Regions from separate parts of the Acidovorax sp. FG27 genome, predicted to be linked through region 2. Evidence: predicted binding sites of a transcription regulator. Region 2 holds the regulator's gene; the other holds the start of a gene.
The links. Region 2 encodes NrdR, which represses ribonucleotide reductase genes. Its sites were predicted from a motif close to CACNANATNTNGTG; they were not measured.
Positions count from the first base shown of each region.

Region 1: the regulator NrdR is predicted to act here: its motif matches at 2,003-2,016, upstream of ABWV53_RS13180 (ribonucleoside-diphosphate reductase subunit alpha).

Region 1 is NZ_BAABVY010000009.1:1,357,224-1,371,802, reverse strand. It holds gene ABWV53_RS13180 (ribonucleoside-diphosphate reductase subunit alpha) at 1-1,877, opposite strand, end outside; gene ampD (1,6-anhydro-N-acetylmuramyl-L-alanine amidase AmpD) at 2,253-2,840, opposite strand; gene ABWV53_RS13170 (sigma-54-dependent transcriptional regulator) at 2,830-4,332, opposite strand; gene ABWV53_RS13165 (two-component system sensor histidine kinase NtrB) at 4,347-6,044, opposite strand; gene ABWV53_RS13160 (PP0621 family protein) at 6,070-6,297, opposite strand; gene ABWV53_RS13155 (cytochrome C assembly family protein) at 6,294-7,091, opposite strand; gene ffh (signal recognition particle protein) at 7,178-8,557, shown strand; gene mdoH (glucans biosynthesis glucosyltransferase MdoH) at 8,637-10,673, opposite strand; gene ABWV53_RS13140 (sigma 54-interacting transcriptional regulator) at 10,975-12,387, opposite strand; gene ABWV53_RS13135 (hypothetical protein) at 12,402-13,049, opposite strand; gene ABWV53_RS13130 (sensor histidine kinase) at 13,078-14,520, opposite strand; gene miaB (tRNA (N6-isopentenyl adenosine(37)-C2)-methylthiotransferase MiaB) at 14,553-14,579, opposite strand, start outside.
Region 2 is NZ_BAABVY010000009.1:624,705-639,283, reverse strand. It holds gene ABWV53_RS09900 (tripartite tricarboxylate transporter permease) at 1-994, shown strand, start outside; gene ABWV53_RS09895 (TonB-dependent receptor) at 1,079-3,304, opposite strand; gene ABWV53_RS09890 (polyhydroxyalkanoate granule-associated phasin) at 3,737-4,141, shown strand; gene hemH (ferrochelatase) at 4,163-5,197, opposite strand; gene ABWV53_RS09880 (HAD family hydrolase) at 5,235-5,942, shown strand; gene ABWV53_RS09875 (Mpo1-like protein) at 5,989-6,360, opposite strand; gene ABWV53_RS09870 (alpha/beta fold hydrolase) at 6,451-7,260, opposite strand; gene ABWV53_RS09865 (O-acetylhomoserine aminocarboxypropyltransferase) at 7,263-8,573, opposite strand; gene ABWV53_RS09860 (CBS domain-containing protein) at 8,676-9,128, shown strand; gene aroC (chorismate synthase) at 9,372-10,469, shown strand; gene nrdR (transcriptional regulator NrdR) at 10,855-11,304, opposite strand; gene glyA (serine hydroxymethyltransferase) at 11,339-12,583, opposite strand; ZMP/ZTP riboswitch at 12,619-12,771, opposite strand; gene ABWV53_RS09840 (lytic transglycosylase domain-containing protein) at 12,810-13,706, opposite strand; gene ABWV53_RS09835 (DUF748 domain-containing protein) at 14,432-14,579, shown strand, end outside.

The DNA.
Region 1 (14,579 bases), 730 kb from region 2:
CGCAGCTTGGCGTGGTCGAGCTCGCGACCGTTCTGGCCATCCTTCAGGTGGCGCATCAGGTTGACCGAGCCGAGGTTGCAGACCGCGGTCTCGGTATCGCTGGTGTTGAGCGTGATCTCGGTGCAGAGGTTGGACGAGTGCACCACGCCGGCGTGCTGCTGGGGCGAGCGGACGTTGCAGGCGTCCTTGAACGTGATCCAGGGGTGGCCGGTTTCGAACAGCATCGTGAGGATCTTGCGCCACAGGTCGGTGGCCTGCACCGTGCGCGATGGCTTGATCTCGCCGCGTGCGGCCTTGGCTTCGTAGGCGACGTAGGCCTTTTCGAATTCGGCGCCGAAGAGGTCGTGCAGGTCGGGAACGGTGGACGGAGAGAAGAGGGTCCAGGTGCCCTTTTCCATCACGCGGCGCATGAACAGGTCGGGGATCCAGTTGGCCGTGTTCATGTCATGCGTGCGCCGGCGGTCGTCGCCGGTGTTCTTGCGCAGTTCCAGGAATTCCTCGATGTCCAGGTGCCAGGTTTCGAGGTAGGTGCACACGGCGCCCTTGCGCTTGCCGCCCTGGTTCACGGCCACGGCCGTGTCGTTGACGACCTTCAGGAAAGGCACCACGCCCTGCGATTCGCCGTTGGTGCCCTTGATGTGCGAGCCCAGGGCGCGCACGCGGGTCCAGTCGTTGCCCAGGCCGCCCGCGAACTTGGAGAGCAGCGCGTTTTCCTTGATGGACTCGTAGATGCCGTCCAGGTCGTCCGGCACGGTCGTCAGGTAGCAGGAGGACAGCTGGGAGCGCAGCGTGCCGCTGTTGAACAGCGTGGGCGTGCTCGACATGAAATCGAACGACGACAGCACTTCGTAGAACTCGATGGCACGCGCTTCGCGGTCGGACTCGTTCAGCGACAGGCCCATCGCCACCCGCATGAAGAACGCCTGCGGCAGCTCGATGCGGTCCTTGCGAACGTGCAGGAAGTAGCGGTCATACAGGGTCTGCAGGCCCAGGTAGTCGAACTGCAGGTCGCGCTGCGCGTTGAGCGCCTTGCCCAGCCGCACCAGGTCGAACTCCAGCAGGCGCGGGTCGAGCAGTTCGTTGTCCACGCCCTTCTGGATGAAAGTCGGGAAGTAGGACTGGTAGGCGTCGCCCATCTCGGCCGGAGCCACGTCGCGGCCCAGCACTTCGCGCACGATGGTGTGCAGCAGCAGGCGGGCGGTGGCGTAGGTGTAGTCGGGATCTTTCTCGATCAGCGTGCGCGCGGCCAGGATGGAGGCCTTGTAGACCTCGTCCATGGGCACGCCGTCGTACAGGTTGCGCATCGTCTCGGCCACGATGGGCGCGGCCTGCACGTCGGCGCCCAGGTTGGCGCAGGCGGATTCGATGAGCTGGTGCAGGCGCAGGATGTCGAGATCCACGCGCTGGCCGTTGTCGATCACGCGCAGCGCGGGCATGGCGGGAGCGAGCTTTTCCTGGTGGTGCACGCGTTCCTGGGCACGGCGCTCACGATAGAGCACGTAGGCACGGGCCACTTCGTGGTGACCGCCGCGCATCAGGCCCAGCTCGACCTGGTCCTGCACGTCCTCGATATGGAACGTGCCGCCGTTGGGGCGCGAACGCAGCAGGCCGCGCACCACCGCCTGGGTCAGCGCATCCACCACTTCGCGCACGCTGGCCGAGGCCGCACCCTGGGTGCCGTGCACGGCCAGAAACGCCTTCATCAACGCCACGGCGATCTTCTGCGGCTCGAACGGAACCACCGCGCCGTTGCGGCGGATGATCTGGTAGTGCGACAGGGTGTTTTGCGTGGGCAGACCGGTGTTTTCGTCGGCATCGGGCGACGACGAAGGGGGGCGGTTGGCGTCCAGGGCGGGGGTGTTCAGCGCAGCTTGCATCGGATCCTCTGTGGCTGTCGGGGAGAAAGGGCCATGCGGGCAGCAAAGGTGCCGCATGGCGCGCGAAATGGAGTGGCAGCAAGTGCCTGCCAACACTATATCTGGGGTGTGGGGGTGGCGCAAGACACTACATGTAGTGTTTCGTGACGGTAGGGGCATTGCGCGTTTGTGGTCAGAAACCGACGGTTTCAGGCGCATGCCCCGACCTTTGCGCCGGGGACGGGGGCGCTATTCTCGCAGCAGTTCAGAGGGAAAAAAGCGTTCGCGCTTCAGAAGATGCGTTCGCACAGACGACCGCGATGCAGCTGGCGTTCTTCTCCTACGCGCGTTCGGCCCCGGATGCGCGACTGACGGGAACGCCCCGTGGTCGGCTGGTCAACCTGCTGGAAAAGACGCAGTCGGCCAGCCCAGCCGGCGTCGCAGCAGCGCCCAATCGAACCCCGGTCCCGGATCGTTCTTGCGCCCGGGCGCCACATGCTCGTGGCCAGCGACGTGCGCGATGGGAAACCGCTCGGCCATGTGGCCGCACAGCGTCGCCAGGGTGTCGTACTGCGGTGCTTCGAAAGTCAGACCCTCCAGCCCTTCCAGCTCCACGCCGATCGAATCGTCATTGCAATTGCTGCGGCCCCGGTAGGCGGAGGGGCCGGCATGCCAGGCGCGCTGCAGGCCATCGACGAACTGCAGCAGCGTGCCGTCGCGGCGGATCAGGAAGTGGGCCGACACCTGCAGCCCGCGGATGGACTGGAAGTAGGGGTGGGCGTCCCAGTCCAGCGTGTTGGTGAACAACTGTTCGATGGCCGGACCGCCGTACTGACCGGGGGGCAGGCTGATGGAGTGCACCACGATCAGGTCGATGACCGCGCCCTCCGACCGGGGGCCGAAGTTCGGCGATATGCAGCGCCGCGCAGGTAGATACCAGCCGCCGTCCCAGAGGTGGTCGGTGGGCGCCGGCTCAGAGGCCATCGTCGGCCCCCTCGCTCGCATGCGGCGTGGCGATGTTCAGCCGTTCGATGCGATAGCGGATCTGCCGCAGGCTGATGCCCAGGCGCGCTGCCGTCGCCGTGCGATTGAAGCCGGTCTCCTTCAGGGCCCGCACCAGGATCTCGCGCTCCTGCTGGTCCAGCCAGGCCTGCAGGTCGTGGGGCAGGGTCGGCGGCACGCCTGCCGCATCCGCTGCTGGCGCCGCTCTGTCGCCCTCGGCGGCAGAAGGGGCTTGCAGGGGCTGGGCCTCCTGCGGGTGGGAGGGGGGCGCGGACGATGCCGGGCTTTCCACCACCAGGTCCTGCCCGTCGCTCAGCGCCACCGCCCGATGCAGCAGGTTTTCCAGTTCGCGGATGTTGCCGGTGAGCGGGTAGCGCGCGATCTGCCGGAGCGCGTCGTCCGTCAGGCGCGGCACCGGGCTGCCGGATTCCTGTCCGATGCGGCTCAGCAAGGCGGCACACAGCGCCGGCAGATCCTCGAGCCGCTCGCGCAGCGGCGGAATCATGAGTTCGATGACGTTCAGCCGGTAGTACAAATCCTGCCGGAAACGGCCCGCTTGAACGTCGGCTGCCAGATCGCGGTGAGTGGCGCTCACGATCCGCACGTCGACAGGCTCTTCCTGCGTCGAGCCGAGCGGCCTCACGGAACGTTCCTGGATCGCCCGCAGCAACTTCGACTGCATCGCGAGCGGCAGGTCACCGATCTCGTCGAGAAAGAGCGTGCCGCCGCGAGCGGCCTGGAAGTAGCCGTCGCGGTCTTGCGAGGCGCCGGTGTAGGACCCCTTGCGGGCGCCGAAGAACTCGGCTTCCAGCAGGTTTTCGGGAATGGCTCCGCAATTCACGGCGACCAGCGGGCCCTCGTTGCGCTGGCTGCTGGCATGCAGGGCGCGTGCGACCAGTTCCTTGCCGGTGCCCGACTCGCCCCGGATGAGGACGGGCGCCATGCTGCGGGCGACCTTGGCGATGCGCTGCTTGACGTCCTGCATCGCGGCCGACTCGCCGACCAGGCGCTGCAGCGCGTAGGTCGGCTTGTGGGCGTCGCCCGCGCCTCCTGCCAGGCGCGGGGCGCCGGCGCCCCGTGCCACCCGCAGGGCGGTGGTGTGGCCCGGGTCCTGCACCGCCGAGGCGACCACGGAGCGGAACTGCCGCAGATCCACCGGCTTGGTCAGGTAGTCGAACGCGCCGCAGCGCAGTGCCTCCACCGCGTTCTCGGCGGAACCGTAAGCCGTCATGACCACGCAGCGCTCGCGCCGGTTCTGGTTGCGCAGGTCCTGCAACAGCTCCATGCCGAAGCCGTCGGGCAGCCGCATGTCGGTGATGACGGCGTCGAAGCGCTTGGCGCTGAGCTGCTCGCGCGCCTCGGCCACGCTGGCCGCGGTCTCGACGCGGTAGCCCTCGCGCAGCAGGGTCAGCTCGTAGAGCGTCCGCAGGTCGGGCTCGTCGTCGATGACAAGAATGGAGGCAGCGGGATTCATGGTTCCAGGGGGCGTCAAACGACGATTGTGTCAAACAGCGGGGTCTTGCCGGAGGTCGGCCGCACGGCCTTGCGGAAGCTCACGATGAACGCATTGCCGCTGACGGTGCCGCGCCCGGCCAGTTCGCGCGACGAGCGCTGGTAGCCGATCGAGGCGCCATGGCGATGGCACAGCTCGCGGCAGATATAGAGGCCCAGGCCGCTCGAGCGGCTCTCCGACGAGAAAAACGGCTCGAACAGGTGGCGCTCCACCGACTTGTCCAGCGGCGCCCCGTCGCTCCACACCTGCAGGCTCAGGTGGCCCGCCGACGTCATGGACGTTTCCAGGAAGAGCGAGTCGGCGTGGGGGCCCATGTACCGGAGCGCGTTGTCCAGCAGGTTGACCAGCACCCGCCGCAGGTGGTCGGCATCGAATTCGACCTGCATGTCGGCGGCCTGGAGCGACAGCTGGGCGACGCGCCGGGCAGGGTCCTGCGCGCGCCAGTCGTTCCAGACCTGGGCCACCACATCGTCCAGCGCCAGCACGGCCGCGGGCGCGTGGCTGATCTGGTGCTGCACCCGCGCGATGTCCAGCACCTCTTCCGCGATGCGCGCCAGCCGGTCGCCGTTTTGCTGCACCATCTGGGCCAGGCGGCGGTGGGTGGGTTCGCTCAGGTCTTCTTCCAGCAGGGCGCTGGCCTGCATGATGGCCGCCAGCGGGTTGCGGATCTCGTGCGCGACGGCGGCGGACATCCGGCCCATGGCGGCGAGCTTCTCGGTGCGCAGGCGAGCTTCCATCTCCCGCAGGTCGTGCAGGAACATGACGCAGAGCGGCTGGCCGCCGCTGGACGAAGGCGCGTCACCGGGGTTGGACGTGAGCCAGGTGCGCACGCGAAGCCCCAGCGGCCTCTGGCCGGCCTGCAGAATGTCCACGTCCGCAGACTGCGGCTGCTCGTGCCCGAAGGTGCGCCGCGCCAGCGTGCGCAGGGGCGCCCAGTCTTCGGTGGCCGCAAGGGCGAAGGGCACGGCCAGCGGCGCCTCATGGCCGAGCAGCAGCAGCGCCGCCGGGTTGGCCATGCGCACCACGTTGTCACGGTCGAGCACCAGCACCCCATCCGCCAGGTTCTCGATGATGCGAGCGCTCACCGCTTCCTGCGCGCGCGCGGCCATCTGGCTCTGCTGGGCGGCCTGCTGCACGCTGATCAACCGCGTCGCCAGTTGGTGAACGAGGTAGGCGACGACGAAGTAGCCCGTGCCGGTGAGGCCTGCCTGCAGGTAGCGCTGGGTCAGGTCCCCGCCCGATTGTTCTCCGATCCACCAGACGCCGGCCAGCGTGAGCAGCGTGGCGGCCGCCGTCGTGCCCAGGGCGAGCGTCAGCGTGCCCATCACGCCCGCCATCAGGATCGGCAACCCGAAGAGCGGGGCGAAGTTCATCGCGCCCACGTGCAGCGTCTGCATGGCGGTGAACATCGCCAGATCGACGCCGACCGATGGGAGCCAGTGCGCACCCGCCTGCGGCGGGGGCGGTGCGTGGTGGGCCCAGATGCGCAAGGCGGCCGTGGCGACGAGGTACCCCACGCAGAGGGCCATCAGCACGGGCTCGTGGATCTGGTTCAACGCGGCGCCCAGGCCCTGCAGAAACAGCAGCGCCAGCGCCACCATCACGCGGCCCGTCAGGAAACCATGCCAGAGGCGCAGGAATGGGCCGTCGGCGGTACCAGGGCGTGACTGCATCAGCACGGCGTGGCGGGCGGCGCTCTCAAGCGGGGCCCCGCTGCAGGTGCTGTGGGCTGCAGTAGGCATGGGGGCCGTCCATCAGCGCCTCGGACTGCGGAACGTGCGTGCCGCAGTGCGCGCAGGCGACCATCTGGTCCACGGGCAGTGCAGGCGGCGGGCGGCGCGTGGCCGCAGGGGGCGGACTGCGCCGCTGGTGCCGCCAGATGGCCCAGGCGACCAGCAGCAGGGCGGCCAGCAGAAGGTACTTCATAGCGTGCGGCCCAGCACCACTTCGAGCACGAAGCGCGAGCCGGCATAGGCCAGCAGCAGCAGTGCCGCGCCGGTGTAGAGCACCCGCACCGCACCCCGTCCGCGCCATCCGAAGCGGGACCGGCCCGCCAGCAGGATGGCGAAGGTGACCCAGGACAGCAGCGAGAAGACGGCCTTGTGGTCCCATCGCCACGCGCGCCCGTAAAGCACCTCTCCGAAGAGCCAGCCGGCGATCAGCGTGGCCGACAGCAGGGCGAACCCGGCCGTGACGAAACGGAAAGTGAGCCGCTCCAGCGCGAGCAGGGGAATGCCGCTGTGCGAGTCCGACGCCAGCCGGATGTGGCGTTCTGCCCGCGTCATGAGCCAGGCGTGCACTACCGCGGCGGCGAACAGCCCGTAGGAAGCGATGCCCAGCGCCAGATGCAGCGGCAGCCACGGCGAGGCCGTCACGTGCAGTGGCTGGCCCGGGAAGACCATTGCCAAAATCACCGTGGCGGCGCCCAGCGCGGCAAGGGTCCAGCGCGCCTGCATCTGCGGGAAGAGCTGCCGCTCGACCACATAGGCCGTCAGCACCAGCCAGGCGGTCATCGACAGCGCAGGGCCGAAGCCGAAATGGGGCGTCTGCCCGACCAGTCCCCAGGTCAGCACCGCCCCGTGCAGCAGCCAGGCCAGCCCCAACGCGAGCCGGCCGCCCTGCGCGCCCAGCCGCGTTCCGGCGGCTGCCGGCAGCGTGTAGGCCGCTGCCGCGGCCAGGGCCAGCAGCCAGCCGGGCAGGGACGTGCTGGGTAAAATCATGGGTTCACAGTTTAGCCTTTCGCCCGCCTCCGGCAGGCAAGGCCGCCGGCCGCGATCCACGGGCCGGCCCATCGGAAATGATCCCTATGGCCTCCGCTCTTACCGACAAACTCACCCGACTCGTCAAGGAGATGCGTGGCCAGGCCCGCATCACGGAGTCCAACGTCCAGGACATGCTGCGCGAAGTGCGCATGGCGCTGCTCGAGGCCGACGTGGCGCTGCCGGTGGTGCGCGACTTCATCGCCCGCGTCAAGGAAAAGGCGCTGGGACAGGAAGTCTTGGGTTCGCTCAAGCCCGGACAGACGCTGGTGTCGATCGTCAACCGCGAGCTGGCGGCCACGATGGGCGAGGGCATCGCCGACATCAACCTCGCCGCGCAGCCGCCGGCGGTGATCCTGATGGCCGGCCTGCAGGGCGCCGGCAAGACCACCACCACCGCCAAGCTGGCCAAGCACCTGATCGAGAAGCGCAAGAAAAAGGTGCTGACCGTGTCCGGAGACGTCTATCGGCCGGCCGCCATCGAGCAGCTGAAGACGGTCACGCGCCAGGCGGGCGCCGAGTGGTTCCCCAGCACGCCCGACCAGAAGCCGCTCGACATCGCGCATGCCGCGCTCGACTATGCCCGCAAGCATTATTTCGACGTGCTGCTGGTCGACACGGCCGGCCGCCTGGCGATCGACGAAGTGCTGATGCGCGAGATCCAGGAGTTGCACGCAGCGCTCAAGCCCATCGAGACGCTGTTCGTCGTCGATGCCATGCAGGGCCAGGACGCGATCAATACCGCCCGCGCCTTCAAGGAAGCCCTGCCGCTGACGGGCATCGTGCTGACCAAGCTCGATGGCGATTCCCGCGGCGGCGCGGCGCTGTCGGTGAGGCAGGTGACCGGCGCGCCCATCAAGTTCGCGGGCGTGTCCGAGAAGATCGACGGTCTGGAGGTCTTCGACGCGGAGCGCCATGCCGGCCGCATCCTCGGCATGGGCGACATCGTGGCCCTGGTCGAGCAGGTCAGCGCCGGCGTGGACATGGAGGCCGCCCAGAAGCTCGCGGCCAAGGTCAAGAGCGGCGACGGCTTCGATCTGAACGACTTTCTCTCGCAGCTGCAGCAGATGAAGCAGATGGGCGGCCTGTCGAGCCTGATGGACAAGCTCCCTTCCCAGCTGACGGCCAAGGCTGGCCAGGTCGACATGGACAAGGCCGAGCGCGACATCCGCCGCAAGGAGGGCATCATCCAGAGCATGACGCCGCTGGAGCGGCGCAAGCCGGAGCTCATCAAGGCCACGCGCAAGAAGCGAATCGCCGGTGGCGCGGGTGTGCAGGTGCAGGAAGTCAACCGGCTGCTCAATGAGTTCGAGCAGATGCAGGGGATGATGAAGAAGATGAAGGGCGGCGGCCTGATGAAGATGATGAAGAAGATGGGTGGCCTGAAGGGCGGCCTGCCGGGCATGGGCGGCATGCCCCGCTTCTGACGCGCCGAGCCCGGGGTGCCGTTGTGGCGCCCCATGAAAAACGCCCCGCATTGCGGGGCGTTTTCGTTGTCGAGCGCGCTCAGGCCACCTTGAGCACGGGCCTTGCCAGGCGGGTGGCATGCAGCCAGGCACGGCGCAGCACGGGTGGCGACCACGATTCCTCGGGGATCAGCAGCAGGCGCTGCGAGCGGGCCGCTTCGCCCACGCCGATGTGGCTGGTCAGCACGGTCAGGGGAATCGACAGGGCCAGCGGCAGGCCGACCGGCAGCAGCCACACCAGCGCGCTGCCGTCGACGAAAGCCACCGCCACGGCCAGGGCCGCGACCACCAGGCTCATCGGCGCCAGCTTGCGGGCCGCTTCGCTCCATGGCACGGCAGCGGCTTCTCGGGGAGGCGACTTCCAGTCCAGCTTGATGCCGGTAAGGGCCACCACGACGAACAGCGAATGGGCCAGCATGCGGATGGGCGCTTGCAGGATGGCGAGCCCGCTCTCCAGCACGGCGCTCTTGAACAGACTGGCGGTGCCGCCGTACTGCTGCTGCTCGCGGCGCATCAGGATGGCGGTCACGCCCAGGATGCGGGGCAGGAACAGCATGCACAGCGTCCAGGCCCACAGGCCCACCAGTTCACTGGGCAGGATGTTCCAGTCGGCCACCAGGCGCGCGCCCGACAGCCACAGCGCCGTGCCCAGGGTGATGAAGGCCAGCCACAGGGGAGCGGACAGATACGCCATGGCGCCGGTCACGAACATGGAGCGGTGCACCGGGTGGATGCCGGGTTCGGCCATCAGGCGAGCGTTTTGCAGGTTGCCCTGGCACCAGCGGCGGTCGCGCTGCAGCTCGGCCAGCAGGTCGGGCGGTTGCTGTTCGTAGCTGCCCACCAGGTCGGCGACCAGCCAGACGTGGAAGCCGGCGCGGCGCATCAGTGCGGCTTCGACGAAGTCGTGCGACATGATGCCGCCCGCCAGGCCGCCCGTGCCCTTGATGGGGGCCAGGGCGCAGTGGTCCATGAAGGGCTTCACGCGGATGATGGCGTTGTGGCCCCAGTAGTGCGACTCGCCCAGTTGCCAGTACTGCATGCCCAGGGTGAAGAGGCGGCCGCCGACGCGGGAGGCGAACTGCTGCGCGCGGGCGTGCAGGGTGACGTGGCCGATGGCCTGGGTGGCGGTCTGGATGATGCCGGCCTGGGGGTTGGCTTCCATCAGCTTGGCCATCGAGACGATGCAGTCACCGCTCATCACGCTGTCGGCGTCTAGCACCACCATGTAGCGATAGTCCTTGCCCCAGCGGCGGCAGAAGTCGGCCACGTTGCCGGCCTTGCGGTGGGTGCGGCGGGTGCGCAGGCGGTAGTACACCTCGACCTGGGGCTGCTTCGGGCTGCTTGCCAGCGCGGAGCGCAGTTCTTCCCAGGCGGCGCGCTCGGCGGCGGCGATGGCGGGGTCGTAGCTGTCCGACAGCACGAACACGTCGAAGGTCTTGCCGTGGCCGGTGGCCGCGACGGACTCGCAGGTGGCGCGCAGGCCGGCGAACACGGTGGCCACGTCTTCGTTGCAGATCGGCATGATGATCGCGGTGCGGGCATCGGGGGCCAGGCTGTGGCTGTCCACGCTGCGGGCCGACAGCGAATGGCGGTCGCCCTTGAGCATGACCCAGAAGCCCATCAGCGCCGTCAGGAAGCCGGAGACGACCCAGGCCGAGAGCAGGGCGAAGAGCGCGAGCTGGCCGTACTCGAGCCATGCGCTTTCATAGTTGGGTTGCACGCCGGCGAACAGGGTCGTCGCCAGCGCACTGCTGACCAGGGCCAGCAGCAGGAACACGGTGCGGCGCTGGCGGGCCGCGGCTTGCCAGGTCTGTTCCGGCTCGTTGGGGCGCGCGGCCTTCGAACGGCCCGTCAGGCGCATCAGCGCGGCGGTGCTCACGCTGTTCCAGAAACCGCGCCAGGGGCGGGCGGGCATGGAACCGCGGTGCACCGGGGGTGCCGTGAGGGAGTTGGGGTGGCGGTCCTCGCGCAGCGGGCTGCGGGTCGAGGCGACCGGTGCGGGATAGCTGGAGCCCAGGCGGGCGACAGCGGCGGCATCTGGAGCAGCTGCGTCAGCCAATCCAGTCCGTGAAGACATAAGTGGATCCATGGGGTGCTCACTGCGTTGGGTTGCGTTGGAAGGCAGCCAAGCGCCCGCCCGCACCGCGCCGGGCGAGCGGGTGCGGAAGGCTGGAGAGGGGTTGCGCGCTTGGTTCATGCGGTACATAGGGCAAACCCCGTGCCAACCGCAAAAAAGCGTTAACAATCAAGCGCTTGGAGCAATTTGCCGGGTTGCTTGCCGGCCGCGCTGACCGGATGGCCCCCAAAACACGGGTTTTTGTCGCAAAACAGCGACCTGTCGCACCCCGTGAAATGCGTTTTCCTTTGAAATCAACGACTTAGTCGTGTCGCTCTTCAGCGACATCGTCGGCTGAGGTCCCGTCGTTCTTGAATTGCCCCGGCGTCAGGCCATGCTTTTGCAGCAGCCGGTAGAACTCCGTGCGGTTGCGCTGCGCCAGGCGCGCCGCGTCGGCCACGTTGCCGTCGGTCATCTTCAGCAGGTCGACCAGATACTCCCGCTCGAACCGCTGGCGGGCGTCGCTCAGGCTCAGCACCTGGACGGCCGGTGTGCGCAGCGCACGCTGGACCAGCCCCAGCGGCACCAGGGGCGTGGTCGAAAGCGCGCAGACCTGCTCCACCACGTTGAAGAGCTGGCGCACGTTGCCCGGCCAGGAGGCACTGGTGAGCGCCTTCAACGCCTCGGGCGAGAAGCCGGACAGCCGCTTGGCGTACTTGCGCGCCAGCAGGTCGAGAAAATGGTTGGCCAGCAGCGGGATGTCCTCGCGGCGGTCGCCCAGGGTGGGCAGCGACAGCGTCACCACGTTCAGCCGGTAGTAGAGGTCTTCCCGGAACTGGCTCGCCGCCATCGCAGCCTCCAGGTCGCGGTGCGTGGCCGAGATGATGCGCACGTTCACCGGCAGCGACTGGCTGGAGCCGACGGGGCGCACGGCGCGTTCCTGCAGCACGCGCAGCAGCTTGACCTGCAGGGCCGGCGGCATGTCGCCGATCTCGTCCAGCAGCAGCGTTCCGCCATCCGCCGCCTGGAACAGGCCCTTGTGGTTGCTGACGGCGTCGGTGAACGCTCCCTTGACGTGGCCGAAGAGTTCCGACTCGAGCAGGGCTTCGGGAATGGCGCCGCAGTTGACCGCCACGAACGGCTTGGCGGCCCGGGGGCTGGCCTTGTGGATGGCGCGTGCCAGCATCTCCTTGCCCGTGCCGCTGTCGCCCAGCAGCAGCACGCTGGCGTCCGACTGGGCCACCATGTGTGCCTCGGCCAGCACCTCCGCCATGCGGTTGGACCGGCTCACGATGTCCGAGCGCCAGGTCTCGTTGGCATGGCTGTTCTGCGTGACCGGGGCGCTGAGCGCCAGGGCCTGGTGGATCTTCTCGATCAGTGCCTTGCCGTCGTACGGCTTGGTCAGGTAGGTGAAGACGCCCCGGGCCGTCGCCTCGACGGCGTCGGGAATGGTGCCGTGGGCGGTCAGCAGGATCACCGGCAGCGACGGGTGGCGCGCCCGCACTTCGTCGAACAGGGCCAACCCGTCGCGGCCGGGCAGCTGCACGTCGCTCAGCACCAGCTGCGGGCGGTCCGTGTCGAGCTGGGCGAGTGCGGCTTCGGCCGAACCGACGGCCGTCACCTCGTAGCCGGCTCCCTGCAGGCGCAGGGACAGCAGCCGCAGCATGTCAGCATCGTCGTCCACCACCAGAATGCGGGGCTTGCTGGAAGACGGCGTGGATTTGGGCGCGGGCATGGCGGGGTCTCGGTTCAGGGCGTGGCCGGCCGGGCGGCCGGAGCGGCGGGCGCGCCCGGCCGGGCGTTCAGGCTGCGCTCGATGGCCCGCATGGCCTCCAGCCTTTCGTTCAGCTGGTCGTTGCGCCGCTGGGCTTCACGCAGCTGCTGCGCCTGCCGGTCCACGAGGTCTTCCAGCCGCCGCGTGTTCAGGAACCGCGTCTCCAGCAAGCGGCCGAACGCCTGCTGGCCCGCGGTGAGCCCTTTCTGCGACAGCGCCCGCTGCACCAGGCCCAGGGCGCGCGCGGTATCGACCGGCTGGCGGGTCTGGCCCAATGCCATGGCCAGCTCCAGCTGGCGCTGAATCGACTCGTCCTGCACCGGCGTCAGCCGGGCGATCTCGCCGGAAAGCTCGGGTCCGCTCAAGGTCGCCACCCGGGCGGAAAACGCCAGCAGCTGCGACACCATCGTGGCCTGTCGCGGCTCCTGCGGCGTGGCTGCAGGGGATGCGGCGACGGTCTCTTCCGCCGCCGCATCCGGTGCCGGGACTGCCGGTGTGGGGGCTTGCACTTGCGCTGGCGCGGCGGCTGCCGGTGCGACCTGTGGCTCACAGGCGGTTTCGGCCTCGACGGTGGCGCAGCCCGCCAGCCCCAGCGCCAGTGCGGCGACGGGCGCTGCGAGCAAGGCGCGGAGATGGCTCAGGGGTCGAAGGCTAGGTGGCATGGGGCAATTCGATGCGAAAGGGAGTGCGGTCGCCGTCCTTCACCAGCTCCACCCGTCCGCCATGGGCGGTCAGGTATTCCTGAACGATGGACAGGCCGATGCCCGTGCCGCGGGCGGCGTCCTGCGGCTGGCGAACGCCGCGGTAGAAGGGCTCGAAGATCCGGGATTGGTCATTCTCGTCCACGCCCGGGCCCTGGTCGATGAAGTCCACCCGAATGCGGCCGGGCAGATGTGACAAAACAATGCGAATGGCGCCACCTTGCGGCGAAAAGCGGATCGCGTTGGACAGCAGGTTGCCCACGGCCGACGCGATCTTGTCCGCATCCAGCGGCAGCGTTACCGGCTTGCCCTCCACCGTCACTTCGAGCTTGCGGGCCTGCCACTGCAGGCGCTGCGCTTCCACCTGCGCTTCCAGCAGGGCCAGCAGGTCGGTGTTGCTGCGGCGCAGCTGCCGTGCCTCGAACGCGGCGGCGTTGAAGCGCAGCAGGGCTTCGATCTCGCCCTGCAGCACCAGGGTGTTCTGCTGCAGGATGGTCACCACCTCGCGCTGCCCGGCGTTCAGCTCGCCGGTCACGCCGTCCTGCAGCAGCGCCACGCCTTCGCGCAGCGACGCCAGCGGCGTCTTCAGCTCGTGCGAGACATGGCGCAGAAAGCGCGCCTTGTCCGCATCCAGCTCCAGCAGCCGCACGCGCAGCCATTCCAGTTGCTGGCCCACCCGGCGGATGTCCACCGGCCCGGCGATGTCCACGGACTTGTCCAGCTCGTTGTCGCCCAGCAGCCGGATGGCGTTCTCCAGCCGCTTGAAGGGGCGGGCCAGCCAGACGCCCAGCAGCAGGGCCAGCACCAGCGCCAGCACGATGACCCCCACCACCTGGTGCGTCACCTCCCGGCGGCTGGCCTCGATCTGGTCCTGCAGCGCACTGCTGCGCCGGGCATTGATGTCCTGCACCTCCTGCGAGATCAGCGCATTCAGCGCGTCGATCTCCAGGAACATCGCCGCCACCACGCGCTCGTTTTCCAGCGACTGGGCGGCGGGTGCATCCAGCAGCACCGCCACTTCGGCCAGGTGCGCCTGCCAGCGGCGCGACTGCTCCAGCGGCAGGCCGTTGAGTTCCAGCCGCTGCAGGATCTCGCGGGCCTCCCGGGCGCCTTCCTCGAAGCGGCGCCGCAGCTGCGCATCGGCCAGCACCAGCGACTGGCGGGCGGCGCGTTCCAGCGTCTGGCTGCGGGCGGTGAGGTTGCGTGCGGCCGCGCTCAGCTGGATGGCTTCGGCCGCGCCCTGGCGGCTCTGGCCCATCAGCTGCTCGAGCGTGAAGATGGCGCGCAGCGAGCTGGCCCCCAGCAACCCGGCGATGAGAAGAAAGGCCAGCAACAGCAACTGCTGGAACGACAGGCCGTTCAGCGAGGCGACCTTAGGGTGACGTGCGGACATGCTCATCGGAGGGGGTGGATCTCGGCCGGCCGTCACGCCGCCAGCGGCGCCTCCGCCGT
Region 2 (14,579 bases):
CCTGGCGCTGGGCTGCATCGGCATGGACCAGATCTCGGGCGCGGCCCGCTACACGCTGGGCCAGCCGGAGCTGCTGGACGGCATCGACATCGTGCTGGTGGCTGTGGGCCTGTTCGCCGTGGCCGAGGTGCTGCATGCCGCCATGTACGAGGGCAAGGTGATCGACACGCAGAACCGCCTGGGCCGCGTGCACATGACGAAGCGCGACTGGAAGCGCTCGGTGCCCGCATGGATCCGCGGCACGCTGATCGGCACGCCCTTCGGCTGCATCCCGGCCGGCGGCACGGAGATCCCGACCTTCCTCAGCTACGCCACCGAGAAGAAGCTGGCCAAGGGCGAGGACCACGCCGAGTTCGGCACCAAGGGCGCCATCGAGGGCGTGGCCGGCCCGGAGGCCGCCAACAACGCCACGGTGACGGCCGCGCTGATTCCGCTGCTGACGCTGGGCATTCCCACCTCCAACACCACGGCCGTGCTGCTGGGCGCGTTCCAGAACTACGGCATCAACCCCGGCCCGCAACTGTTCACCACGTCGGCCACGCTGGTCTGGGCGCTGATCGCCTCGCTCTACATCGGCAACATCATGCTGCTGGTGCTGAACCTGCCGCTGGTCAGCCTGTGGGTGAAGCTGCTGAAGGTGCCCAAGCCGCAGCTCTACGCCGGCATCCTGATCTTCGCCACGGTGGGTGCCTATGGCATGCGCCAGAGCACGTTCGATCTGTTCCTGCTCTACGGCATCGGCCTGTTGGGCGTGCTGATGCGGCGCTTCGACTTCCCCACCGCGCCGGTGGTGGTGGGCATGATCCTGGGGCCATTGGCCGAAGCGCAGATGCGCAACGCCATCTCCATCGGCGAGGGCAGCTGGATGGTCTTCCTGCAGCGCCCCATGTCGGTCACGCTGCTGGTGATCGTGCTGGCCGTGCTGATCGTGCCCCGCATCATGAAGACCGTGGCTCGCCGCAAGCTGCAGCGGCTGCAGCCGCTGGACGCCTGAGCCACCCACGGCAAGCGGTTCCAACGAAAACGCCCGGCCTCGAGCCGGGCGTTTTGCTTGGGGGTGACGCTGGCGGTGGCTGGGTCAGAAATCCACGCTGGCGCTGACCACGAAGGTGCGGGGCGCGCCCAGCGCCAGGTATCCCGAGCCGGGATAGCCGCCGACGGAGGCCCAATAGTTCTTGTCGGCCACGTTGTCCACCCGGGCGCGCAAGGTGAGGGCGCGGCCGTTCCATTCGGTCAGGTAGCGCACGCCCATGTCCAGGCGCGTCCAGGCCTTGGCCTGCAGCGTGTTGGTGGCGTTGGCATAACGGCTTCCGGTGTAGACCGCGCGCGCATCGACCGCCCAGCCGCTGGCGCCGGGCACGTCCCATTCCGCGCCCAGCGTGGCCTGCAGGCGGGGCACGCCGATCACGCGCCGTCCGTCGGTGGCGGCGTTGCCGGTGCTGCGCTGCTCGGCGTCCAGCCAGGTGGCGCCGCCCAGCAGGCGCAGGCCGCGCATGGCCTCGCCATGCACGGTCAATTCCACGCCCCGGTGGCGGTCTTCGCCCTCAGAGGTGAAGCGGTTGTCCACCAGCACCGAGCGCGGCTTTTCGGTGGAGAAGAGCGCGATGCCGCCGCCCACGCGGCCGCCGTCGTACTTGAGGCCGACTTCCTTTTGCTTGGAGACGTAGGGCGCCAGGTTCTCGCCGGCGTTCGTCACCCGCACGCCGCCCGACGTGGCGGGCGCGGTGTCGCCCTGCACCAGGCCTTCGATGTAGTTGCCGTAGACCGAGAACTGCGGCGTGAGCTTGAACACCGCGCCCAGCACGGGGCTGGTGCGGCTGCCTTCGTAGACAGTGCTGGCGCCGCCGGGGTTGGTCACCGCGCCGTTGATGACCGTGCGGTAGGCGACCGACTCGACCTCGATCTTCTGGTGGCGGGCGCCGATGGTGAGCAGTGCGCGGTCGTCCAGGAACGAAAGCGTGTCGCCCAGCGCGAAGCTGCGCAGCTTGGTGCCGCCGTTGTAGGCCGGATCGGCCAGGTCGTTGCCCAGGAAGTTGAGCGGCGTGATGGCGTAGGAAGCCGGTTGGTAGAGGTTGGTGGCCAGGTTCACCCCGGAACTGAGGCCATACGCGTTGTCCTTCTTCAAATGGAAGGCAGAGAACGACGCCACCCATTCATGGCCCACGGCGCCGGTGCGCAGCTTGCCGCGCAGCCCCAGCTCGCCGGTGTCGACCTGGTCCTTGCGGGCGTTGTCGAAGCGGCTGGTGGTCAAGGCGCCGTTGCCGGCGGAAGACAGGGTCACGTTGGCCAGCGAATTGGCTTCCTTGCTGCGGCGCAGGCCGTAGGCGGCCCATGCGGTGACGTCGCTGGCGATGTCCCATTCGCCGCGCAGCGTGCCGAAGATGTCCTTCTCGTTGGAATACGTCCAGGGCTGGGCCCAGTTGGAGCTCGCATCCGGCGCCGCAGGGATGGCCGCCAGGGTGGCCGAGGGCGTGACGTTGGTGCGCGTGCGCTTCAGGCGGTTGTCCTGCCAGCCGATGTCGCCCGAGAGCCGCACGTCGCGGCTGCGCCAGTCCGCGCCCAGCGAAACCAGGCCCAGCCGGCTCTTCTCGTCATCCACCGCCGTGCCGTCGCCGCGGTAGGCCGCGTTCAGGCGAATGCCGATGTCGCCCTGCGGCCCCACGCGGCGGGCGATGTCGGTCGCGACCGTGGCGTTGCCGCTGTCGTCCACGCTGGTGGTGATGCGCGTCAGCGGCTCGTTGGGGGCCCGCTTGGGCAGCAGGTTGATGCTGCCGCCGATGCCGCCGCCGTTGGGGCTGGCCCCCACCAGGAAGGCCGACGCGCCGCGCAGCACCTCGACCCGCTCGAACAGCTCGGTGGCGATGTACTGGCGCGGCAGCAGGCCGAAGAGGCCGTTGTAGGCGACGTCGTCGGAGCTGAGCAGGAAGCCGCGAATGAAGTACGACTCCTGGAAGTTGCCGAAGCCGCGCGCCATGCGCACGGAGGGGTCGTTCTGCAGCACGTCGCCCACGCTGCGGGCGTGGCGGTCCTGGATCAGCTCGTTGGTGTAGCTGGTGATGGAGAACGGCGTCTCCATGTTGTCGCGCGTACCCAGGATGCCGGCCCGGCCGCCGCGTGCGACCTGCCCGCCGGCGTAGGCGGGCGAAAGGCCCTGGGCCGACGCATCGGCGCTGGCGCTGACGTCCACGGTGGGCAATGCCGCGGCCGCGGTGGCCGGCGCGGCGGGCGCGGTGTTCTGTGCCTGGACGGACAGCGTGTGCAAGGCGAGCACTGCGGCTGCCGCGATGGGATGGAGTCGGGTCATGGAATGGCCTGGATGCAGGGCGAAGGGTGGATGAGCAACGGAAACGGGCGGCGAGGACGACCGGCTGCGGACTGGCGAAAAAAAAGCGCCAGAGGCGCGGGCACGGCGTGGCATTGCGGCAGGCAAGCCGCCAGGGGCGGGAAGGCTGGGCCGGCTTGTCTGGTAAAAACGGGTGAGAAGCGGCGCCGCTGGCGGTGGGCCGCAGCAGCAGGCCCCCCCGGGGCACTGCATCGCGCTCCAGGGGGCCTCCCCCACCAGAGAAGCATGCTTGCAAGCCCGGCATTCTAGGGGGAATGAGAACCGTTATCAAGTGCGTAAGCGTTGACGGGCTCGATGCCTACGCATTGCGTGCGGTCCTTGCCGCAGCATGGCCCAGGGTTTGCTCATCCAGCACACCACGTCACAGGGCGCCATGCCCGGGAGCCTCGACACATGACACGCAGAAACCAACAAAAGGCCGCGGCCTTGTGGCGCCAGGGGACGGAGCTGTCCGTCGCCGCCCCGCAGGTCATCGCCCATCGACTCGCCCGCATGGCCGCTGCGGGGGCCAGCCCTTCCGCGCGCGACCAGCGCGAGTTCACCCGCATGGTGGCGGAAAAGCAGACCGCCTTCGCCCAGGCCTGGATGGCGATGGCCACACAGTCCATGGTGGCCGGCCCCGCGCTCGCGGCCAGCATGGCGCGCAGCTGGTTCACGCCCTGGGGCGCTCAGGCGTGGGCGGGCCAGCAGGCGCTGGCCGCGCAGTGGCAGTCCGCCGCCCTGGGGGTGATGGGCAAGGGCCTGGCGCCAGTGCGCGCCGCGGCGGTGGCCAATGCGAAACGGCTGAACCGGCTGTGACCGGCGGCGCCTGACGGCCGGTCAGCGCACCGGCCAGCCTCCCAGGTGCTGCTGGGCGATCTGGCTCAGGGCGGTGATCCACGGGCCGCTGTCGTTCATGCACGGGATGTAGCGGAACGCCTGCCCGCCCGCGTGCAGAAAGGCCTCGCGGGCTTCCATGTTGATCTCTTCCAGCGTCTCCAGGCAGTCGCCCGTGAAGCCCGGGCACATCACGTCCACGCTGCGCGTGCCGGCCTCGGCCATGGCGACGAGCGTGGGCTCGGTGTAGGGCTCCAGCCACTTCGCCTTGCCGAAGCGCGACTGGAAGGTCACCCGGAACTGGTGCGGCGCCAGGCCCAGCGCCTGCGTCAGCAGCCGGGCGGTGGCCAGGCACTCGGCCTGGTACGGGTCGCCCAGGCGCACGTTGCGCTCGGGAATGCCGTGAAAGCTCATCACCAGCTGCTCGGCCGGGCCGCCCTCGCGCGCCCAGTGCGCCCGCACGCTCTGCGCCAGCGCGTCGATGTAGGCGGGGTGGTCGTGATAGCTGTTGACGAAGCGCAGCTCCGGAAACCGCCGCTGGCGCCGCGCCCAGGCCGTGACGTCGTCCACCACGCTGGCGGTGGTGGTGGCCGAATACTGGGGGTAGAGCGGCAGCACCAGCACCCGGTCCACGCCTTCGTCCCGCAAAGCCTCGAGCTGGGATGCGATCGAGGGGTTGCCGTAGCGCATGGCGTGGCGCACCCCGACGCGCAAGCCTGCCTCGCCCAGCCAGCCGCGCAGCATCACGGCCTGCCTGGCCGTCCACACCGCCAGGGGCGAGCCCTCGGGCATCCAGATGCTGGCGTACTTGGCGGCCGACTTGGCCGGCCGAATGCGCAGGATGATGCCGTGCAGGATGGGCAGCCACGCCACGCGCGGAATCTCCACCACGCGCGGGTCGCCCAGGAACTGCGCGAGGTAGCGCCGCAGGGCGGGGGCGGTGGGTTCGTCGGGGGTGCCGAGGTTGCAGAGCAGGATGGCGGTGCGAGGGCCGCCGGAGCTGGCGGGCGGCTGGGCGGGCAGGGGCGTGGCGGACATGCCGGCATTGTGGAGGATGGCCGTTATGCTCGCCGCCATGCTCGACATTTCCCGCATCCGCGCCATCACCCTCGACCTGGACGACACCCTCTGGCCGGTCTGGCCCACCATCGAGCGGGCGGAGCAGGCACTGCGGGCCTGGCTGCTGACCACGGCGCCGGCCACGGCCGCGCTGCTGGCGGTGCCGGAGACGGCGCGTGCCATCCGGGCGGGCGTGGTGGCTGCGCACCCGCAGCTGTCGCACGACCTGAGCGCGCTGCGGCGCGAGAGCATTCGCGCGGCGCTGCATGCGGCCGGCGAGGACACGGCGCTGGCCGAGCGGGGCTACGAGGTGTTCTTCGCGGAGCGCCAGCGGGTCGACCTGTACGAGGACGCGCTGGAGACGCTGGAGTGCCTGGCGGCACGGCACCCGCTGGTGGCGCTGTCCAATGGCAATGCCGACATCCAGCTGATCGGCATCGGCCAGTATTTCCGCGCCAGCGTCAGTGCGCGGGAGTTCGGCGTGGCCAAGCCCGATGCGCGCATTTTTTGGGCCGCCGCCGAGGCGGCCGGCGTGGCGCCGCACGAGGTGCTGCACGTGGGCGACGACGCGGCGATGGATGCGCGGGGCGCGGTCGCCGCCGGCATGCAGGCGGTGTGGATCAACCGCACCGGCAAGCCCTGGCCGCTGGACGATGCGCACCTGCCGCACGCCACGGTGACCGACCTGCGCGGGCTCTGCGCGCTGTGGAACGCGGGGCTATGAAAAAAGTAGCTGGATGCCCAGGTGGATCAAGCGCTGGAGCCTGATTTCATAGTGAAACCTTGCCCCGCCAGATGTCGCGGTACATGGCCCAGTCGCCCATGAAGCTGTAGAGCGGCCGCTTGAAGCTGGCGGGCCGGTTCTTCTCGAACACGAAGTGCCCGACCCAGGCGAAGCCGTAGCCGCAGAGCAGTCCCACGAGCAACCACGCCGCATGCCCGGTGGCGACCATCAGCGCCAGGCAGGCCAGCGCCAGCGTGGAGCCGGCGAAGTGCAGGCGCCGGCAGGTGCGGTCGCTGTGCTCGGTCAGGTAGAACGGATAGAACTCCGCGAAGCTCCGGAAGCTGCGCGGGTCCACCGGCGTGGCGCCGGCGGGGTGCGCCGATCGCGGCGAGGGCGCCGCCTGGGTCGGGATGGGCATAGCGTGTCTCCTGGCGCCTTCTGGAGGGCGAGGCGCTCCAGACCAGTGTAGAAGCCGGCCGCCCGCCGCGCCAGGGGGCCGGCCCCGCGATCAGCGCGCCAGAAAGTCGCGCAGCGCGAACAGCGTCTCGTCGGGCGCTTCCGACATCTGCTGGTGGCCGCTGGGCAGATCTGTAACCGTGACGGCCAGGCCCGCCGACCGCGCCGCGGCGATCAGGCCCTGCGCCGCCTTCGGCTGGGTCATCTGGTCCTGGCGGCCCAGGGCGAACAGCACCGTCGCGGTGACGCGGGCCATGGCCGCCTCGCCGCCCGTGTACCGGTCGCAGGCCTGGAAGCCGCGGTGGAACACGTTGACCGCGGTGTTGGAGCGCAGCACGCGCCGGCCCAGCGCCATACCCGCGCCGAACACCCAGGCGCCCGCTCCCGAGGGCGGCGCCAGCGTGCTGCGCGAGAACACGTTGACCATGCGCATCGCCTTCTCGGGCTCGTTCAGCGCGGCGTCCAGCAGGGCGGGCGACACCTTCATGGGGTAGGCCGTGCCGACCAGCGCCAGGTGGGTGACGCGGTCCCGCAACCGAGCGGCCGCCTCCAGCGCGATCAGCGAGCCCCAGCTGTGGCCGGCCAGCGCGGCACGCGGCGCGCCGGCCGCCTGCAGCAGGGCGACGATGAATTCGGCCGCCTGCTCCACGCTCTCGGGCGCGTCGCCCGCGCTGCGGCAGTGCCCGGGCAGGTCCACTGCCAGCACGTTCCAGCCGTGGTGCGCCAGGTAGCGGCTCTGCAAGGCCCACACGCTGTGGTCGTTCAGCACGCCGTGGATCAGCACCACGGTGGGCTTGGCCGCATCGAAGGGTTTGCCGCCGGTGTAGCAATACGTGGCGGCGCCGTTGACGTCGAGGTACATGCTCAGCCTCCCGCTTTCTCGGCGGCCTTCAGCGCGCGCTTCAGGTCGTCTATGAGGTCGTCCGCATCCTCCAGCCCGATGGACAGGCGGATGGTGCCCTGCGAGATGCCTGCCTGCTGCAGCGCCTCGTCGCTCATGCGGAAGTGCGTGGTGCTGGCAGGGTGGATCACCAGGCTGCGGCAGTCGCCCACGTTGGCGAGGTGGCTGAACACCTTCAGCGCCTCGATGAAGGCCTTGCCCTGGGCGCGGGTGCCCTTCAGGTCGAAGCTGAAGACCGAGCCGGCGCCGCGTGGCAGCAGCCGCTGCGCCAGTGCGTGGCTGGGGTGCGATTCCAGCAGCGGATGGCCCACCCGCGCCACGAAGGGCTGGACGGCCAGAAATTCGACCACGCGCTGCGTGTTGCGCATGTGGCGCTCCATGCGCAGGGGCAGCGTCTCGATGCCCTGCAGGATCAGCCAGGCGGTGTGCGGGCTCATGCAGGCGCCGAAGTCGCGCAGCCCTTCGCGCCGGGCGCGCAGCAGGAAGGCGCCCACGGTGGATTCCTCGGTGAACACCATCTGGTGAAAGCCGTCGTAGGGCTGGGTCAACTCGGCGAACTTGCCCTTCGAGCGCGGGCCGTCCCAGTCGAAGCTGCCGCCATCGACCACCACGCCGCCGATCACCGTGCCGTGGCCCGAGAGGAACTTGGTGGCCGAGTGATAGACCAGGTCGGCGCCGTGCTCGAAAGGCTTGATGAGCCAGGGCGAGGTCAGGGTGGAATCGACCAGCAGCGGCACGCCGGCGTCGTGCGCCACTTGCGCGACGGCAGGAATGTCCAGCACGTCCAGGCCCGGGTTGCCCACGGTTTCGCCGAAGAACAGCCTGGTGTTGGGGCGCACGGCGGCGCGCCAGCCGTCGATGTCGCCCGGCTTCACGAAGGTGGTCTCGATGCCGAAGCGACGGAGAGTGTAGTGCAGCAGGTTCTGGGAGCCGCCATAGAGCGCGGTGCTGGCGACGATGTGGCTGCCCGCGCCCATCAGCGTGCAGATCGCCAGGTGCAGCGCGGCCTGGCCGCTGGCCACCGCGATGGCGCCCACGCCGCCTTCCAGGGCGGCCACGCGCTGCTCCAGCACCGCGTTGGTCGGGTTGCTGATGCGGCTGTAGACGTGGCCGGGCCGCTCCAGGTTGAAGAGCGAGGCGGCGTGGTCGCTCGACTCGAAGACGAACGAGGTGGTGAGGTGGATGGGCACGGCGCGCGCGCCGGTGGCGGGGTCGGGTGCGGCGCCTGCATGCAGCGCCAGCGTGTCGAAGCCGGGATCGGAATAGCCGGGCATGGTTGTCTTGTCTCCTGATGTACGGATGTGCGGGACATTGTGGGCTATATTCTTTCGTTATCTACCCGTGGCCCGCGCGGGCCTGAATCCCCGGAGACACCCATGAAAGTCAGTGACATCCTTCGCGTCAAAGGCAGCACGCTCTATACGGTGACGGCGGACGAGCCGCTGTCGCAGGCGGTGCAGGTGATGGCCGAGAAGGACATCGGCTCGCTGGTGGTGATGGACCACGGCGACCTGGTGGGCATGCTCACCTTCCGCGAGGTGATCCAGGCGACGGTCAAGAACGGCGGCAGCGTGGGCACGATGCTGGTGCGCACGGCCATGGACGACGCGCCGCTCACCTGCACGCTGGAAACCGAGATGGACGAGGTCCGCCGCATGATGCTGGGCCGCCATGCCCGCTACATGCCGGTGATGAACCAGCGCATGCTGATGGGCGTGATCAGCTTCTACGACGTGGCCAAGGCCGTGGTGGACAGCCAGAACTTCGAGAACCAGATGCTGAAGGCCTACATCCGCGACTGGCCTGAAGAGAAGGCACCAACCCCCTGAGCCGCTGCGCGGTTTCCCCGTTATTTCGTCGCGCTGCGCACGCCGGGATGGGGAACGACGCCAGCAGCCGGGCGAAGCCGGTTCCGCGGGGTCCGCTGGCTTGGCCTGCTCTGCGGCCATCTGATGGGCGGGGCCGTGCCGGCGCAGACCCCGTGCCCGTCGACTGGCTCTGACGCTGCTTTTCTTTGTCGGTGGGGCCGCACGTCACCGGCTCCCGCTGGGGCTCTGGGATAATCCCGCGCCATGAGCGGCAACACACTCGGCACCCTTTTCGCAGTCACCAACTTCGGTGAATCCCACGGCCCGGCCATCGGCTGCGTGATCGACGGCTGCCCGCCGGGCATGGAACTGTCGGAGGCCGACATCCAGGCCGACCTGGACCGCCGCCGGCCCGGCACCAGCCGCCACGTCACCCAGCGCGCCGAACCCGATGCGGTGGAGATCCTCTCCGGCGTCTTCGAAGGCCGCACCACCGGCACGCCCATCGCCCTGCTCATCCGCAACACCGACCAGCGCAGCAAGGACTACTCGAACATCGCCCAGAGCTTTCGCCCGGGCCATGCCGACTACACCTACTGGCACAAGTTCGGCATCCGCGACCCGCGTGGCGGCGGGCGTTCTTCGGCGCGGCTGACGGCGCCCACCGTGGCGGCTGGCGCCGTCGCCAAGAAGTGGCTGCGCGAGAAGTACGGCACCGCGTTCCGCGCCTGCATGACCCAGATCGGCGAGCTGCCGATTCCGTTCGAGAGCTGGGACCACGTGCCGCACAACCCGTTCTTCGCGCCCGTTGCCGACGTCTCGGCACTGGAAGCCTACATGGACGCGCTGCGCAAGGCCGGCGATTCCTGCGGCGCACGGCTGCGCGTGCAGGCGACCGGCGTGCCGGTGGGCCTGGGCGAGCCGCTCTACGACAAGCTCGACGCCGACATCGCCCATGCCTTGATGGGGCTGAACGCGGTCAAGGGGGTGGAGATGGGCGCGGGCTTCGACAGTGTGGCCCAGCGCGGCACCACCCACGGCGATTCGCTGACGCCGGACGGCTTCGCGAGCAACAACGCAGGCGGCATCCTGGGGGGCATCAGCAGCGGCCAGGACATCGAGGCCACCATCGCCATCAAGCCGACGAGCTCGATCATCAGTCCGCGCGAGTCGATCGACGTGCATGGCCAGAGCACCGAGGTCATCACCAAGGGCCGGCACGACCCCTGCGTCGGCATCCGCGCCGCGCCCATCGCCGAGGCGCTGCTCGCGCTGGTGCTGATGGAGCATGCGCTGCGGCACCGTGCCCAATGCGGTGACGTGGTGGCGGCGGTGGCGCCGATCAAGGCGTCGCGCTCCTGAGTCGCAGGCAGGGCAAGGCGAGGCCGGGGAGGGCGCGGCCCTGTCTGCGCCTGACCCGCCTGCCGGGCCCATGCCGGTCGGTGGATACAAGTCCGTTTTCGGGTTGAGCTTGTCGAAGCCAGGGCAAGGGGCTTGCCAGCCGTTCGGCAAGCGCGAGGCGAACGGTTCACTGCCTGGTATCGGCCTGCCGGGCGGCCATCCGCTATCAGCAGTTCGTGGTGGACTAGCAGTCAAATAGGCTGCAAGCGCCCGAGGAATAAACGCTGGTAGCTATCAAAAAAATAGCATTCGACATGAGCCGAATTCGGCCAAGGTAGGCGCCGGCATAAAGCCACGTCGGCGGGTAACGTGCGCAGCCTGTGCGCACGGCCTGCCGGCCGGATGGCTACTTGCGCACCTCGTCCACCATCGCCCGGAAGTCGTCGATGTCCTCGAAGCTGCGGTAGACGCTCGCAAACCGGATATAGGCCACCTTGTCGAGCTTCTTGAGTTCGCGCATGACCAGCTCGCCGATGCGGTTGGAGAAGATCTCCCGCTGGCCCAGGTTGAGCAGCTTTTCCTCGATCCGCTCGATGGCGCTGTCGATCTGGGTCGTGCTGACCGGCCGCTTGCGCAGCGCCAGCGTGAACGAGCCGGTGAGCTTGGCGCGGTCGTAGTCCACCCGCCGTCCGTCCTTCTTGACGATGGTGGGGAAGTTGACTTCGGGCCGCTCGTAGGTGGTGAAGCGCTTTTCGCAGGCGCCGCATTGGCGCCTGCGCCGCACGAAATCACCGTCCTCGCCAACCCGTGTCTCCACCACCTGCGTTTCGGCGTGGCTGCAGAAGGGGCATTTCATCGCGGGCGGGCGGTGGCGGCGCGTCGGTCGCGCTTCAACGGTAGACCGGGAAGCGGCTGGTCAGCGCATGCACCTTGGCGCGCACGGCGGCCAGGTTGGCTTCGTCGTGCGGGTTCTCCAGCACGTCCGCCACCAGGTTCGCGGTGATGCGGGTTTCCTCTTCCTTGAAGCCGCGCGTGGTGATGGCGGGCGTGCCCACGCGAATGCCGCTGGTCACCATCGGTTTTTCCGGGTCGTTCGGAATGGAGTTCTTGTTGATGGTGATGTGGGCCTGGCCCAGGGCCGCTTCGGCCACCTTGCCGGTAATGCCCTTGGCGCGCAGGTCCACCAGCATGACGTGGCTTTCGGTGCGGCCGCTGATGATGCGCAGACCGCGCGCGATCAGCGTCTCGGCGAACACCTTGGCGTTCTTCACCACTTGCTGCTGGTAGGCCTTGAATTCAGGCGTCAGCGCCTCCTTGAAGGCCACGGCCTTGGCGGCGATCACGTGTTCCAGCGGGCCACCCTGCAGGCCGGGGAAGATGGCGGAATTGATCGCCTTCTCGTGCTCGGCCTTCATCAGGATGATGCCGCCGCGCGGGCCGCGCAGGCTCTTGTGCGTGGTGGAGGTGACCACGTCGGCGAACGGCACGGGATTGGGGTATTCACCCGCGACCACCAGGCCGGCGTAGTGGGCGATGTCCACCCACAGGATGGCGCCGACTTCCTTGGCAATCTTGGCGAAGCGCTCGAAATCGATGCGCAGGCTGTAGGCGGAGGCGCCGGCGATGATCAGCTTGGGCTTGGACTCGCGCGCCTTGGCTTCCAGCGCGTCGTAATCGATCTCTTCCTTGTCGTTCAGGCCGTAGGAGACGATGTTGAACCACTTGCCACTCATGTTGAGGGGCATGCCGTGAGTCAGGTGGCCGCCTTCGGCCAGGCTCATGCCGAGGATGGTGTCGCCAGGCTTGAGGAACGCCAGCAGCACGGCCTGGTTGGCCTGCGAGCCCGAATTGGGCTGCACGTTGGCGGCATCGGCGCCGAAGAGCTGCTTCACGCGGTCGATGGCCAGTTGCTCGACGACGTCGACGTTTTCGCAGCCGCCGTAGTAGCGCTTGCCCGGGTAGCCCTCGGCGTACTTGTTGGTGAGCTGCGAGCCTTGCGCCGCCATGACGGCGGGCGAGGCGTAGTTTTCGCTGGCGATCAGCTCGATGTGTTCTTCCTGGCGAACGTTCTCCGCCTGGATGGCCGCCCACACTTCGGGATCGGCTTGTTCGACAAGGATATGGCGTTGGTACATGGCGTGGCAGTCCTATGACTTGTGTCCCTTGCAACAAGGGCTGCCCAGGCGAACGGCGGAACGCACGGCGACGAGATCGGTGCGGCACGCTTCCCAGTGGTCACAGGAGGTGCCTCCTGCCGGATTCCACGTCAGCGGCGGCGCCCCGAAAAAGGTCGCCGCGCCTATCGCCAGTCGCGTGCCCTGCTAGTGTAGCCGAGCCGCCAATGGCCCTGGGCGCGGGGGATCAGCCCTCGGCGCCCGTCAGCAGGGCGACCTTCTCGTTGGCCGGTGCCGCCTCGGGCGCCGCCGTGGCCGTGGTGCCGGTCGTGGAGGCCGGGGCGGCAGGCGCAGCCGATGCCGGCGCCTTGGTGGACAGCATGGCGGGTGGCGGCGGCGCCATCGGCTGGGGCGTGGTGAGCGGCACCGAGCGGCCCGCGGCCACCTGGCGCAGGCGGAAGTGTTCGGCCAGCACCTTGGCCGCATAGCCGCCGTCGTCGGGCAGGTTGGCCGCGCCCACGTAGTGCCGCAGTCCGCCCTCGAGCGAGCCCGCCCGCGTGATGCATTCCTGCAGCACCTTCACGCCCACGCGCAGGTTGGACACGGGGTCGAAGGCCGCGAAGTGGCCGCCGAAGTTGTCGTACTTGTCGGTGTGCACGCGGGTCATCACCTGCATCAGGCCCTGGGCGCCCACCGAGCTTTGGGCGAACGGGTTGAAGCTCGACTCCACCGCCATGATGGCGAGGATCAGGGTCGGGTCGAGCTTGGTGCGCGAGCCGATGTCGTAGGCCTCGGACACCAGCACCGCCAGCGGCTCGGGCGCCACGCGGTACTTCTTGCTCAGCCAGTACGCGACGGCCGCCTGCTCCTTAGGAAGATCCTTCGGGTTGCTGGCGGTGGCGCGTTCGCTGGCGCCCGGCTCCACCGGTGCGCCCAGCATCGCCACCTGGCGGGCCTGCAGCCAGTTGCGCAACTGCGCTTCGCCCGCATCGCGCAGGTCGGGCCGGGCCGTCAGGGTGATGACCACGAAGGCCAGGGCCAGCCCGACGAGGGCGAAACCGCTGTGGGTGATTTCCAGAAAGCCGTCGGTGACATCGGAGACGAACGTTCGTATACCGGCCAACCATGTTCCTGACGCTGTCATAGCTCTTCCTTTCTGAGTCGAGACCTGTGAAGCACCCTCCTGGGATCAGGGGGCGCTGCCAGGCTTCTCGCCTGGATTGGTACGCCATCGAGTTCGCGTCGCACGCGGCAGCGTGTCGATGGATGCGAACTGACTTAGCCGGGGTCGGCAGCGGAGTGGGGGTTTGAACCAGCCCGGAATTTCGGGCTGGCGGATTCTAGGAGCGCTCTAAATGCTAGGTCAACACTAACAAACCAGTTTCTTAGAACAATATATGATAACAAAACTGTAGGAAATCACAGTACTTGCCGAAATTCAAGGGTTTTCACCAGGGGCCTGGACATGGGTTTGTCACACTTTTGGCGGCCTTGCGGAACGGTCGTCAATGGACGGGCCCCGGACCATTGACGAAAGCATTTGCGCGGGTGCCGAGTGCGGGGTAAGGTGGCATTGCCTGTTGCGACAGGCATGCCAAAAGGGGCTTCTGCAGCGTGTCCGAGGGCGTTCAGCGCCATGGACCTGCGGCAGGAGTCCCGGCTGGCCACCCTCGGAAGCAATACCTTGCTTCCTGCCGAACCGACGTTCATCTCGGGGACGCAAATCGATGGCAGAGGACCTTCGTGTCCGCCGTCAAGCCCGGTGACGAATCCTTTCGTCACCGGGCTTTCTTTTTTTCGTTTCTTTACAAGGTGCATGGGGGCGTTTCTGGTGGAATGCCTGTTCCTGCCGCCTCGTTCAGAAACATCTTGTCATCCAACTTCTTTTTTTCCCGTGCGCCATGGGCCCTGCGGGTGTTGCGAGCCCTGGGCTGGACCGCGGCGGCCGTCGTGCTGCTGGGTGTGCTGGCCTGGTGGCTGGTTCCCGTGGTGCTGAAGGCGCAACTGGAGCAAAAAG